DNA from 4 places in the Streptomyces sp. NPDC104371 genome. Region 1 is predicted to be linked to each of the others. Evidence: riboswitches for the same ligand, from Rfam matches in the RefSeq annotation. Region 1 holds a riboswitch; each other region holds the start of a gene.
The links. Region 1 has a riboswitch for cobalamin ahead of ACZ60T_RS18915 (prenyltransferase/squalene oxidase repeat-containing protein). Riboswitches for the same ligand answer to the same signal wherever they lie in the genome.

Region 1 (3,481 bases):
TGCCCTTGGAGGTGAGGAAGTCACCGGTCTGGGCGTTGATGCCGCAGGCGTTGAGACCGGAGACGGCCCAGCCGTTGGAGTCGGTGTTGACGCCGAACATGGCGTTGAAGGCACCCGAGGTGGCGACCAGCTTGCCCTTGAGGAACGCCTTGGCCTGCGCGACATCGGGGTCCGTGTTCGGGACGCCCGAGACACACAGCGCGGCCATCGCCGCGCCGGTCATGTCGACATCGCTCGCGGCGGCGAGCTGGTCGGGGTTGCCCTCGGCCTTGCCGAAGTTCCACCCGCCGTCGTCGTGCTGGTTGGCCCGGATCCGGTTGATCACGGCGTCGCGCAGCGCCTGGGGTATGCGTACCTGCCCGGAGGTGGTCCTGGCGCCGTTCAGGGCGAGGGCGGCGAAGACGGTGCCGTTGAAGTTGCCGGAGGGGCCGAAGTAGCCGGGCTCGCCGGTCTGCCAGTAGCGGTAGATGTCGGCGACGAGGTTGCGGGAGGCGGAGACGCGGGACGGGTCGATACCGGCCGCGTAGGCGTTGAGCGTGGCGCGTTCGTAGTCGGTGACGACGGGGGACGAGGACGGCCAGGCGCTGGTGGCGAGCAGGTCTCTGTACACCGTCCGCGCGTTCTTGCTCGCGTCACCGCCGGGCGTGACATCCACCGCCGCGGTACCGGCCGCGGCGAACGCGCTGAACGCCCACTCGTTGGACAGGCCCGATCCGGCGTACGAACCATCCGCCCCCTGAAGGGACTTGAGATAGGTCACACCGTTCGTCTTCGATGTGGCGATCTGGGCCGGGGTGGCGGTCGCCGCCGCGGGCAGGGTGGTCAGGGCGAACGCGCCGAGGGCGGCGACAGCGGTGAACACGGCGCGGCGGCCGAGGGCGGAACGGGACATGGCGTGCTCCAGGGGTAGAGGGACGCCGACCCGGCCCGACGGGTCCCCCTGACGGGTGCACACGGCGGGTGTGGCCGCCGTCCGAGACGCGTGGACCGACTTCCAACAAGCCTGTGCCGCTTGGGCATTCGGGCTCGGAAACGGTCGCCCGCCCCATACCGCTGCGCGTCAGCTCCGGACTCTCACCGGATTCCCCCACTCGGCAGGGCGGGACTGTACCCGAGGCACGCGAGCCCCGCTACAGCCCGCCTCACGCTGTGCTCGCGTGCCGCGACGCACTGTCTTGACGGTCTCTCCGGACGCGTGTTCCAATTCGCCTGATACGCAATGCAGTTCCAGGGGAAGCCGGTCGAAGTCCGGCGCTGACCCGCAGCCGTAGGCCCGATCCTGATCGGGCGAGCCGGAATACCTGGAGCGTGTTCCAAGCAACAGACGCCGTCGCGGACTACGGCGTGGTGCGACCCGCTCGGCTGCGCGGCTCTCCGCCTCCGCGCCGGGCATCTGCCACGCGATCGTTCCCCGCCTCGGCCACACAGCGAGGGAGCCGTTGTGGGAACCATGGGGCGCACGGACATACCGACACCGAGACGGTCGGGGGCGGTGGCAGCCGCGCTGACCGCGCCGGCCCTCCTGGCCGCCTCCTGCTTCGCGTTCCTCTCGGTCGCCCCGCCCGCCGCCGCCGCGCCGGTCGGCGACTGCACCGCCACCAAGGGCGCCGTCGTGGCCGTCGACTTCGGCCCGTTCGGCGGCAAGGTCGAACGGGGCTGCGACACCAGCCCCACCACCGGCTACGAACTCCTCCACGACGGCGGCTTCACCACCACCGGGACCCAGCACGACGGCCCCGGCTTCATCTGCCGCATCGGCAACGCGTCCTTCAACTCCGGTACGGAGTACCCGACTCAGGACAAGGAAGACTGCGTCCTCACCCCGTCCGCGACCGCCTACTGGTCGTACTGGGTCGCCTCACCGGGCCAGGACGACTGGTCGTACAGCCAGTACGGCGCGATGAACCGCAAGCTCAAGGACGGCGACGTCGACGCCTGGGTGTACGGCGGCACCGACATCGGGGGCACCAGCGGCAAGCCCACCTTCAGCCCCGACGACGTACGCGCGGGCGGCACCACGACCCCTGAACCGAGCACCGGACCCACCGGAGCGCCCGGAGGCGTCGATCTGGCCGCGGCCGCCACCTGGCTCAAGGGCCGCCTGACCGACGGGGAACGCGTCGTCGACGACGGCGCCGAGACCCCGAACTACCTGCTGACCGTCGAGACGGCCTACGCCCTCGCCGCCGCCGAGGGCAAGAGCGACACCCTCGACAAGGTCACCTCCTTCCTCGCCCAGCATGTCGACGACTACACCGCCCCGAACGGCAAGGACCAGACGCCCGACACGGCAGCCGCCGCCCGCCTCGCCCTGCTCGCCGAGTCGACCGAGGCTGACCCGAAGGACTTCGGCGGGCGCGACCTGATCGCCGACCTGAGCGGGAACGTGTGCCCGGCGGCTGCCCCCGCCGACGGTTGCACCGCGAAGGGCGACTTCCGCGGCATCGGCTACGCCGACGAACAGGCCCGCGCCGTACTGGCGTTGATACGCGCCGAGGAGAAGCCGCCGACCGAGGCGGTGGACCGGCTGACCCAGGTGCAGTGCAAGGACGGCGGCGTCACCAGCATCCTCATCACGCCCGGTGAGTACTGCGACGGCGACCCCGCCACCACCGGCCTCGTCGCCCTCGCCCTGCACCGGGCGGGCGGCCACGACGACGCCGTCACCAAGGCCCTCGGCTACCTGACCAAGAGCCAGCAGGACGACGGTGCCTTCCCCGGCTACACCGGATCCACCACCGGCGACGTGATCGCCACCTCGTACGCGGCCCAGACCCTGCGCGCGCTCGGCGAGACCGACCGCGCGGAGGCCGCCGAAGGATGGCTCTCGCGCGCCCAACTCAAGGACGGTGGCTTCGGGTTCGACCAGGACGCCGTCGACTCCACCCTCTACGCCACCCCCATGGCCGTCCTCGCGGGCGCCCGCACGGACCTCGCCACGCTCACCACCGAGAAGCCCGAGCCGACCGACCCGCCGTCGACCGGTGACCCCAGCACCGGCCCGACCACCCCGCCGTCCACCGACGGCCCGAGCACCGGGCCGACCAGCGAGCCGACGCGGGGCGAGGGACCCGACCTGAAGAAGGGCGTCGCCTACCTCACCGCGGCCGACCAGCTCAAGCAGGGCCGGTACTACCCGACCGAGGCCGGCTCCGTACGCGCCGACTTCGGCCTCACCATCGACGGCGCCTACGCCCTCGCGGCCACCGGCCTGAACAACAACAAGCTGCGCGGCATCGTCGACTTCCTCGACAAGGGCGGCAAGGACGGCGAGGGCCGCACCGTCAACGACTGGACCAACGTCGGCACCAAGTACGCCGCCGGAGGCTCGATCGGCAAGACCGCGCTGCTCGCCGAGGCGGTGGACCGCGACCCGCGCGACTTCGCCGGGCACGACCTGATCGCCGCGCTCGACAAGGCCGTGTGCGCCGCGCCGAGCGAGGCCCCGGACCGCTCCTGCGCGGCCAAGGGCGCCTACACC
Region 2 (3,481 bases), on a different contig from region 1:
GCCCTCGTCCTCGGTCTGCTCTCCGCCCGGTTCCTGCACCGTGCCACGCCCGGCGCGGTGGTCGCGCTTTGCGCCGTCGCCTGCGCTGCCGGTTGGTACGACGCGGTCGCGGACGGCCAGGTCGAGTACGACACCGTCACCGGCTTCCACCTCTTCTTCCCGCTCGGCCGGTTCTCCGTCTCGGGATGGCTCACCTTCCTCTGGTCCGTCGCGGCGGCGGGCTGCCTCGCCGCATGCTGGGGCGCGGCCGTGAGCCTGCGCCGCACCGCCGGGCTGCGCAGGCTCTCCCGCCGTTACGCCACAGCCGACGCGGTGCTGGAGGGCTGGCGGTCGGTGGGCCGCAAGCGCGGCGAAGTCACCGTGGTCTTCGAGGACTTGGCCGGGGTTCGCCACGAGGTCCCCGCCGTCGTGGAACGCGTCGCCCTCCGGCGTGACGTCCTCGCCGTGTACGACACCGACCGCCCCGGCGACCCCGTACGCACCCGGGTCGCCGTACCCCGCCGAAAGCTGCTGCGCCTCTCATGAACCGAAACCGCTCCCTGGCCGCCGCCCGCAGGCTCTTCAGCAGCCCTGTCAGCCTGCTGTCCACCGTCCTCGCGGGACTCGCGTTCGCCGCGCTGGTCCAGGGCGCCGCGCACGGCCCCCGCTGGCTGCTGCTGACGGGGTTGCCCGCGACGGCCCTGGCGCTGGCGGTGTTCGGCAAGGCGGGTGAGCCGTCCCGGTCGGACCTCATGATCCCCGCGCTGCGCTCCGGCGGACCCCGCGCCTTCGCGCCCGCCGTGGTCCACTCGGTGAAGTCCGTACACAAGGAGACCGGTCGGCCCGCCATCGACGGACGGGCACCGGGCTCGGTGTTCGCCTTCGACCTGACCGTGGTGCCCGACGGCCGTCCCGCCTATCGGATCCAGGTCCGTCACCCGCTCGATGTGCAGGGGCTGCTGCACCGGTCGGGGGCGGTAGTCGAGTACGACCCCGAGCAGCCCTGGAGGGTCGTCATCCCCGACAACCCGCCGCGCGAGTGGCTGGCTCGCGCGAGCAGCCTCACCCCGCCCGCCGAGGTGAAGCGGTACGCCACCGGGGTACCGGCCGGCCTGGGGACCCTCGTGGCGAGCGTGGTCTTCGCGGTCGCCCTGCTCGTGCTCGTCCGACTGCTGGGCTGAACCCGCCGTCGGCCCCCGTCCGCACCTCGGACCGACGCCGCCCCACCTCGAACATCCCGCACCGCTGGATTTACTAGGACGTCCAACTATATAGTCGTGAGTACAAGGCCCGCGGTGCAGGGAAGCCGGTGTGATTCCGGCGCGGTCCCGCCACTGTGACCGGGGAGTACGCCGTCGAGCAGGACGCCACTGACGAGCTGGATGTCGGGAAGGCGGACGGCGCGCGCTGATCCGGAAGTCAGGATACCGGCCGCGGGATGTTCCGTGTTGTCCACGAGGATGGAGCTGACACGCATGGCACCGGTGTATACCCACGACCCTGGTGAGCCCGCCGTCTGACGGGGCTTCCGGCCATACGCGATCTCGCGCCCCGGCACCCGTACGCCCCTGCGTCCGAGTGCGGTACCGGCGCGGCCATCCCCGGATCCCTCCTGACGAGAGCAGGCAGTCATGGTCCGCGAGCACGAACGCGCCTCCGTGCGCGAGTTGACCCACTTCATCGGCGGCAAGCACACCCCGGGGACATCGGGTGCCTACGGCGAGGTGTACGACCCCAACACCGGCGAGGTCCAGGCCCTGGTGCCCCTCGCGAACCGCGCCGAGACGGAGGCGGCGATCGCCGACGCCGTCAACGCGCAACGCGCGTGGGGCGAGTGGAACCCGCAGCGCCGCGCCCGGGTCCTGCTGCGCTTCCTTCAGCTCGTCGAGCAGGAGAAGGACGCGCTGGCCCGGCTGCTGTCCGCCGAGCACGGCAAGACGATCGCCGACGCGCACGGCGACATCCAACGCGGCCTGGACGTCGTCGAGTTCGCGGCGGGCATCCCGCACCTGCTCAAGGGCGAGTTCACCGACAACGCGGGCACGGGCATCGATGTCCACTCCCTGCGCGCACCCCTTGGCGTGGTCGCCGGGATCACCCCGTTCAACTTCCCGGCGATGATCCCCCTGTGGAAGGCCGCCCCGGCCCTGGCCTGTGGCAACGCCTTCATCCTCAAGCCGTCGGAGCGTGACCCGTCGGTTCCGCTGCGGCTCGCCGAACTCTTCCTGGAGGCCGGTCTGCCGCCCGGCGTGCTGAACGTCGTCAACGGCGCCCGGGAATCCGTGGACGTCCTTCTCGAAGACCCCCGCGTGGCGGCCCTCGGCTTCGTCGGCTCCACCCCGATCGCCGCGCACGTCTACGCCACCGCCGCCGCCCACGGCAAGCGCGCCCAGTGCTTCGGCGGCGCCAAGAACCACATGATCGTGATGCCGGACGCCGATCTCGATCAGGCCGTGGACGCGCTGATCGGCGCCGGATACGGTTCGGCGGGCGAGCGCTGCATGGCGATCTCGGTCGCCGTGCCGGTGGGTGAGGACACCGCGGACGCCCTGGTGGCCCGCCTGAAGGAGCGGATCGCCGCGCTGCGGATCGGCCGCAGTGACGACCCCGAGGCCGACTTCGGGCCGCTGGTCGGCCGTGACGCCGTGGACCGTGTCCGCTCCTACGTCGATCTCGGCGTCGAGGAGGGGGCCGAACTTGTCGTGGACGGACGGGAGTTCACGCTCGACGGGCACGAGAACGGCTTCTTCGCCGGTGCCTCCCTCTTCGACCGGGTCACCCCGGACATGCGGATCTACCAGGAGGAGATCTTCGGCCCCGTCCTGTGCGTCGTCCGCGCCTCGGACTACGAGGAGGCCCTGCGCCTGCCCAGCGAGCACACCTACGGCAACGGCGTCGCCCTCTTCACCCGCGACGGAGACACCGCCCGCGACTTCACCCGACGCGTGAACACCGGCATGGTCGGCGTCAACGTACCCATCCCGGTACCGGTCGCCTACCACACCTTCGGCGGCTGGAAGCGCTCCGGCTTCGGCGACCTCAACCAGCACGGTCCGGACGCCGTCCGCTTCTACACCCGTACGAAGACGGTCACCTCCCGCTGGCCCGCGGGTCAGCGGGAAGGCGCCAGTTTCACGATCCCCACGATGAGTTGAGCGACCATGACCAGCACCCTGCTCACCGAGGACCAGCAGGCCCTCGTGGAGACCACCCTCGACTTCGCCCAGGACCACCTCGCCCCGCACGCCCTCGACTGGGACCGTGACAAGCACTTCCCCGTCGACGTGCTGCGCAAGGCCGCGGGGCTCGGCCTCGGCGGCGTCTACGTCCGGGAGGAGTCCGGGGGCAGCGGCCTCACCCGGTCCGACGGCGTCCTCGTCTTCGAGACCCTTGCCTCCGGCTGCCCGTCCATCGCGGGATACCTGTCCATCCACAACATGGTCGCCTGGATGATCGACCACTACGGCGACGACGCCCAGCGCGAGCGGTGGCTGCCCCGCCT
Region 3 (3,481 bases), on a different contig from region 1:
CCCGTACTTCTACCTCCCCAAGCTGGAGAACCGGTACGAGGCACGGCTGTGGAACGACGTCTTCCTCCTCGCTCAGGAACTGCTCGGCATCCCGCGCGGCACGGTCCGCGCCACGGTCCTGATCGAGACGATCACCGCCGCGTTCGAGATGGAGGAGATCCTCTACGAACTGCGCGAGCACAGCGCGGGGTTGAACGCGGGCCGCTGGGACTATCTGTTCAGCCTGATCAAGACGTTCGGCCACCGCACCGACTTCCTTCTCCCCGACCGGGCGCGGGTCACGATGACCGCCCCCTTCCTGCGCGCGTACACCGAACTCCTCGTGCGCACCTGCCACAAGCGCGGCGCGCACGCCATCGGCGGCATGGCCGCCCATGTGCCCGGCAAGGACCCGGCCGCGAACGAGGCCGCGCTCGCCAAGGTCCGCCTCGACAAGGAGCGTGAGGCCGAGGACGGCTTCGACGGCTCCTGGGTCGCCCACCCCGCCCTCGTCCCCGTCTGCCGCGACGTCTTCGACGGTGTCCTCGGTGACCGGCCCCATCAACTCGACCGCACCCGTGACGACGTCGAGGTCACCCCGGCCGACCTGCTGTCGGTGCGCCGGATCAGCGGCCCGCCCACGCCGGAGGGGGTGCGCACCAACGTCCATGCCGCACTGCGGTACTTCGCCGCCTGGCTGCGCGGTCAGGGCGCCGTCGCCATCGACGGCCTGATGGAGGACGCGGCCACGGCCGAGATCGCCCGCGTACAGATCTGGCAATGGCTGCGGCACCGGGTCATCGACCGCGAGACCGTGGAGCACATCCTCGACGACGAGATCACAGCGCTCAGAGCCGAGTACCCCTGGGCGCCCGCCGACGACATCCGAGCCCTGTTCGAACGCACCGCGATCAGCGGTGAGTTGCCGCTGTTCTTCACCCCCGACGCCTACACCCGCCACCTCGTACGGAAGTCGGAGGCCGCAGCATGAGCGCGGGCATCACCCGCGTCGGCGTGGTCGGCGGCGGCCAGATGGGCGCCGGTATCGCCGAAGTCTGTGCGCGGGCCGGGCTGGACACCGTGGTCTGCGAGGTGGACGCGGTGGCCGCCCGCAGGGCACGGGACCGGGTGGCCGCCTCCCTCGACCGCGCCGTACGACGGGGCAAGCTGAGCCGCGAGGCCGCCGACGACGCGCACGCCCGGCTCGTCTTCACCGGCAGCCTGGACGACCTGGCCGACCGGCACCTGGTCGTCGAGGCCGTCATCGAGAACCCGGACGCCAAGACCGAGGTCTTCGCCGCCCTCGACAAGATCGTCGAGGATCCGGCGGCCGTCCTCGCCACCAACACCTCCTCCCTGCCGATCATGCGGCTCGGCATGGCGACCACCCGCGCGGACCGGGTCGTAGGACTGCACTTCTTCAACCCCGTCCCCGTCCTGCCGCTGGTCGAGGTGGTCACCTCACTGCACACCTCGGCGCGGACGATCGCCGTGGTCGAGGCCTTCGCCACCGGCACCCTCGGCAAGACGGTCATCCGCTCCCAGGACCGGGCGGGCTTCGTCGTCAACGCCCTGCTCATCCCCTACCTGCTCGCCGCCGTGCGGATGGCGGAGTCCGGGTTCGCCACCGCCGCCGACATCGACGCGGGCATGGAACTGGGCTGCGCCCACCCGATGGGGCCGCTGAAGCTCGCGGACCTGATCGGCCTGGACACCGTCGCCTCGATCGCCGAGTCCCTCTACGACGAGTTCCGCGAACCCCTCTACGCGCCGCCGCCGCTGCTCCAGCGGATGGTGGAGGCGGGACTGCTCGGCCGGAAGACCGGCCGGGGGTTCCACCGCTACGACCAGGGCTGAGGGCCCGGTACGGCGAGGGGCGGGAAGCGCGAGTGCGGAGCGTCCCGCCCCTCGCCGTACCTCATTCGGCAGGCACCTTCTCACCTTCCGCATGCTGGACGGCGTTCTTCCATTCGCGGCGCCACCCCGTAGGCTGACCGCAGCAGTTGGTTCGCCCCGTCCGCCAGGCGGGGTGTCGTAAGAGGGAACCCGGTGGGAATCCGGGACTGCCCCGCAGCGGTGAGCGGGAACGACCGCCGTCATACGCACTGGGTCCGACGTACCGGGCCTGGGAAGCGACGGCCATTAGGTGTCCTCCGTCCAGGAGGGCGTGCCCGCGAGTCCGAAGACCTGCCGACTGCCCGCGTACGGACCGTTCCGTGCGCGGACATCCCGGTGACCTCGAGGGCGGGTCGGCGTACACACCAGACGGAACGACCGTGCTTGTGCCGCGCGGGGTCATGGCCGTCCGGTTCGTCATTCCCTTCGCGCTCTCGTCCCGTCTCCGGGATCTCAGGGATTCATCTCGCGAAGGAGATCTCCGTGACAACGAAGTCCGCAGCCGCGGCAGCACGGGCCACCGTGTACGGCTACCCCCGCCAGGGACAGAACCGTGAACTGAAGAAGGCCGTCGAGGGCTACTGGAAGGGCCGCGTCACCGCCGACGCCCTCCGGGCCACCGCCGCCGAGCTCAGGCGGAGCAACCGGCAGCAGCTCGCCGACGCCGGTGTCCACGAGGTGCCGACCGGTGACTTCTCGTACTACGACCACGTCCTCGACACGACCGTCATGGTGGGCGCGATCCCCGAGCGGCACCGTGCCGCCGTCGACGCCGACGCGCTGGACGGCTATTTCGCGATGGCCCGCGGGACCCAGGAGGTCGCTCCGCTGGAGATGACCAAATGGTTCGACACCAACTACCACTATCTGGTCCCTGAGCTGGGCCCCGACACCGTGTTCACGGCCGACTCCACCAAGCAGGTCGCCGAGCTGGAGGAAGCCCTCGCCCAGGGCCTGACCGCCCGGCCCGTGCTGGTCGGCCCCGTCACCTACCTTCTGCTCGCCAAGTCCGCCCCCGGCGTGCCCGCCGACTTCGAGCCACTCACCCTCCTGGACCGGCTGCTCCCGGTGTACGCCGAGGTCCTCGCCGACCTGCGCGCGGCCGGTGCCGAGTGGGTCCAGCTCGACGAGCCCGCCCTCGTACAGGACCGCACCCCGGCCGAGCTGAACGCCGCCGAGCACGCCTACCGCTTGCTGGGCGCCCTCACCGACCGGCCGAAGCTGCTGGTCGCCTCCTACTTCGACCGGCTCGGCGACGCGCTGCCCGTGCTGGCCAAGGCCCCGGTCGAGGGCCTCGCCCTGGACTTCACCGAGGCCGCCGCGGCCAACCTGGAGGCCTTGGCCGCCGTCGGCGGACTGCCCGGCAAGCGCCTGGTCGCCGGTGTCGTCAACGGCCGCAACATCTGGATCAACGACCTGCGGAAGTCGCTGTCCACGCTCGGCACCCTCCTCGGGCTCGCCGACCGAGTGGACGTCGCCGCCTCCTGCTCCCTGCTCCACGTGCCGCTGGACGCGGCGGCCGAGCGCGACATCGAGCCGCAGATCCTGCGCTGGCTGGCCTTCGCGCGGCAGAAGACCGCCGAGATCGTCACCCTCGCCAAGGGAC
Region 4 (3,481 bases), on a different contig from region 1:
GCCGGTGCACCCGGACCGACCGCACCTGCCCCATGCGATGGGCCCGCGCCACCGCCTGGTGTTCGATGGTCGGTTTGAGCTGTGGCTCACAGATGATCACGACCGACGCGGCCTGCATGTTGAGCCCCACCCCGGCCGCCTCGATCTGCGCCACCAGCACCGCATGACCGGGCACGGCGGCGAACTCGTCCACCGACCGCTGACGGCGCGCGGGCGGCACGCTTCCCGAGATCGGGCCGAACACCGGGCCGCCGCCCTTGCTCCGCGCGTCATCCAGCGTGTCCTTCACCGCCCCGAGGACATCCCTGAAGGCGGAGAACACCACCACCTTCAGCCCGTTCTCGGCGGCGTCCTCGACGATCTCACGCAGCCGGTTCAGCTTGGCCGACTTCTCGGGGCGCGCGTACGCCGCTCTGCGCATCGCCATGAAATTGCCCGCGCTCACGGCCTCGCGGTAGGCCTCTTCGTCCGACGCGCTGAACTCGTCCCACTCGTCCGTCTGCTGGAGCGCGGGCAGTTCGGTCAGGACGTCCTGCTGGTTGCGGCGCAGATAGACCGGGGCGACAGCCTTCCGGAAGGCCTGGGAACCGGCCACTCCGTCACGGTCACCGATGGCCTCCGCCAGGCGCGGCTGGAGAATCCGCACCAGGCTGCGGAACTCGGCGACCCGGTTCTCCATGGGGGTGCCCGTCATGAAGAGAACGCGTTCGCATCGTTCGGACCATTCCGTCACGGCCCGGGAGCGGCGCGTCTTCGGGTTCTTCACATAGTGCGCCTCGTCCACGACCAGCATCCCCAGCTCGCCGCCGCCGGGGACCGGGAAGCCGCGCAGGGCGTCGAAGGTGGTCACCGCTACGCCGCCCCTGCCCTTCCAGTCGGCGAACGCTTCCTGTCTGTCGGGGCCGTGCAGAGGCATCACGCGCAGCTTGCTGCGGGCCTCGATCTCGCGTGTCCAGTTGATCAGGACGCTGGCCGGGCAGACGACCATGAAGTGGCTCTGCCCCTCGGCAGCGAGATGCGCCAGCGCGGCGATGGCCTGGATGGTCTTGCCGAGCCCCATCTCGTCGCCGAGCATCGCCTTGCGTTGCGCCAGGACGAAGCGCGCGCCGAAGGCTTGGTAGCCGCGTAGCGACACCCGCCGGTGCGTGTCGTCGAGCGTCTGGTCACGGACCCGCTCGGCGACGTCGTCGGGCAGGAACCCCTCGACGGCGGCCGTGTCCGGTCTGCGGCCGGAGATCTCCGCGAGCAGGCTGTAGTAGTCGGCGGACCGCAGCTCGAAGTCGACCCAGGCCGCGGCCTCGGTCGGGGTACCGCGCAGCAGGTCCACCGAGGCCTGCGCGAGCAGCTCCGGTACATCGCCCCGCGCCGCCTCCTCGGTCAGCCCGCGAAGCTCCGCGACAGCCTCCAGCGCCCGAACTCGCTTGGCCTTCCCCGCCAGCAGCATCCCCAGCCGCCCGGCGGCCGGCTTGGCCTCGGCCAGCAGCGGACCGAGCCGCTCCGAGAGCGCCGCGGCCGTGTCGACGGCTCGCCGCGCGTCGGGGCCCGCTTCCACCAGCACCTGCAGGGCCATGACGAGTGCGGTGGTCCGCGGCTCCGGCCGGTCCACGTCGATGTGGACGGCGACGGCCTCCCGAACGGCATCGGCTATCTGACGTGCCGCCGCGATGACCTGATCGGCGGTCCGCTCCCCCACGCCGGGAATCTGCCGCAACCGGTAGGGACCGGCGTCGAGTACCTGCCGGACCGACCGCAGCCCGCTCCGCTCGACTTCCCCGAGCCTCAGCCGCCCCTCGGTGACCTCCTTCAACCGGGTCACCGGGATGGCGTCCAGCGCCTGTTCCGCCGCCGTGTCGCAGATCGGCTTCAGCGCCGCCCGAACCGCCTCGACGGCCCGCCCGTGGTCGTCGGCCACCGCCTGCGCCGCCTCGTACAGCCGCCCTCCCGCGGCAACCGCCTCCCGCTCACCGCGCCCCATCCCGCCCCGGCCCCTCTCGCCATGTCCCCGCGACCGTCGAAACCTATCCAACGCGTCCGGCGCACGCGCCAGCACCGGGGCGGGACGCGCTCCCCGAGGGCGGTACCCGTCCGACCGCACCAGAACTTAGGGTTACCTAAGTTTCACTCCTGACACAACATCTGGGATGCGCGCACTCGCCGAGTTCTAGATGTAGTGTTGGCGGTGCTGGTGGTTCGCCGGGCACTGCTGTGTTCGGCGTCGCAAGAGGGAACCCGGTGAGAGTCCGGGACTGCCCCGCAGCGGTGAGCGGTAACGACCGCCGTCATACGCACTGGGCCCGACGTACCGGGCCTGGGAAGCGACGGCCAGTAGGGGTCTCGTACAACACGAGACGCGCCCGCGAGTCCGAAGACCTGCCACCGGTGCGCACACCGGACAGCGGCGTGCGCGCTCCGAGGCCCCGAGGGAGGGCCAGGTGGCAGCCGCACGGATCCGGGCGAGGCGTACCGCGTATCTCCGCCGCCCCGGCGTCCCGTCGTACGCGCCGCGCCGCTCCTCCCCTCCCGGTCCTCGGACGGAGACGGGAACGAGCGAGAGGAGCCGGCGACCGATGAACGGTCTCGTGTATTTCTCCAGCGTCTCGGAGAACACCAAGCGCTTCGTGGAGAAGCTGGGCCTGCCCGCCACACGCATCCCCGTGCACCCGCACCGCGAAGGCATGCCCCGGGTCACCGAGCCGTATGTGCTGATCGTGCCGACCTACGGCGGCGGTGACCGCTCCGGAGCGGTCCCCAGGCAGGTCATCCGCTTCCTGAACATCGAGGCCAACCGGACGCTGCTGCGGGGGGTCATCGCCTCCGGCAACACCAACTTCGGCGCCGCCCACTGCCTGGCCGGCCGGGTGATCTCGGCGAAGTGCCAGGTCCCGGAGCTGTACCGATTCGAACTGCTGGGCACGGACCGCGACGTCCGCGCCGTGAGGGAAGGACTGCGGGAATTTTGGACACGACAGACGGCGGAGCGACAGGCGGCATGAGCACCCTCACCACGGCAAGCACGGCCCCCGCGGCCCCGCGCGAGTCGGTCGGCACGCGCAAGGACTACCACGCGCTGAACGCCCTGCTGAACATGTACGACTGCGACGGCCGCATCCAGTTCGGCAAGGACCGCGAGGCCGTCCGCCAGTACTTCCTCCAGCATGTGAACCCGAACACGGTGGAGTTCGGGTCGCTGAAGGAGAAGATCGACTACCTCATCGAGAACGACTACTACGAGGAGGCGCCGATCCGGCGCTACCGGTGGGAGTTCCTGGAGGACCTGTACCGGCAGGCGTACGCCCATGAGCACCGCTTCCGCACCTTCCTGGGCGCGTTCAAGTACTACACCTCGTACACGCTGAAGACCTTCGACGGCTCCCGCTACCTGGAGCGGTACGAGGACCGGGTCGTCGCCACCGCCCTGTTCCTGGGCGCGGGCGACGAGGCGCTCGCCTCCCGCCTGGTCGACGAGATGATGACCGGCCGC

Region 2: linked by a shared signal. The riboswitch ahead of ACZ60T_RS01370 (CoA-acylating methylmalonate-semialdehyde dehydrogenase) and the one ahead of ACZ60T_RS18915 (prenyltransferase/squalene oxidase repeat-containing protein) in region 1 are both predicted to bind cobalamin.
Region 3: linked by a shared signal. The riboswitch ahead of metE (5-methyltetrahydropteroyltriglutamate--homocysteine S-methyltransferase) and the one ahead of ACZ60T_RS18915 (prenyltransferase/squalene oxidase repeat-containing protein) in region 1 are both predicted to bind cobalamin.
Region 4: linked by a shared signal. The riboswitch ahead of nrdI (class Ib ribonucleoside-diphosphate reductase assembly flavoprotein NrdI) and the one ahead of ACZ60T_RS18915 (prenyltransferase/squalene oxidase repeat-containing protein) in region 1 are both predicted to bind cobalamin.

The regions. Positions count from the first base shown of each region.
Region 1 covers NZ_JBVJNF010000005.1:421,795-425,275, forward strand. Annotated here, with positions in the region: gene ACZ60T_RS18910 (prenyltransferase/squalene oxidase repeat-containing protein) at 1-892, opposite strand, end outside; cobalamin riboswitch at 1,015-1,088, opposite strand; cobalamin riboswitch at 1,177-1,326, shown strand; gene ACZ60T_RS18915 (prenyltransferase/squalene oxidase repeat-containing protein) at 1,451-3,481, shown strand, end outside.
Region 2 covers NZ_JBVJNF010000001.1:295,411-298,891, reverse strand. Annotated here, with positions in the region: gene ACZ60T_RS01380 (hypothetical protein) at 1-525, shown strand, start outside; gene ACZ60T_RS01375 (hypothetical protein) at 522-1,160, shown strand; cobalamin riboswitch at 1,256-1,429, shown strand; gene ACZ60T_RS01370 (CoA-acylating methylmalonate-semialdehyde dehydrogenase) at 1,611-3,134, shown strand; gene ACZ60T_RS01365 (acyl-CoA dehydrogenase family protein) at 3,141-3,481, shown strand, end outside.
Region 3 covers NZ_JBVJNF010000001.1:193,865-197,345, reverse strand. Annotated here, with positions in the region: gene aceB (malate synthase A) at 1-970, shown strand, start outside; gene ACZ60T_RS00970 (3-hydroxybutyryl-CoA dehydrogenase) at 967-1,836, shown strand; cobalamin riboswitch at 1,967-2,188, shown strand; gene metE (5-methyltetrahydropteroyltriglutamate--homocysteine S-methyltransferase) at 2,359-3,481, shown strand, end outside.
Region 4 covers NZ_JBVJNF010000002.1:649,003-652,483, forward strand. Annotated here, with positions in the region: gene ACZ60T_RS08765 (DEAD/DEAH box helicase) at 1-1,975, opposite strand, end outside; cobalamin riboswitch at 2,170-2,392, shown strand; gene nrdI (class Ib ribonucleoside-diphosphate reductase assembly flavoprotein NrdI) at 2,568-2,993, shown strand; partial or broken gene nrdE (class 1b ribonucleoside-diphosphate reductase subunit alpha) at 3,086-3,481, shown strand, end outside.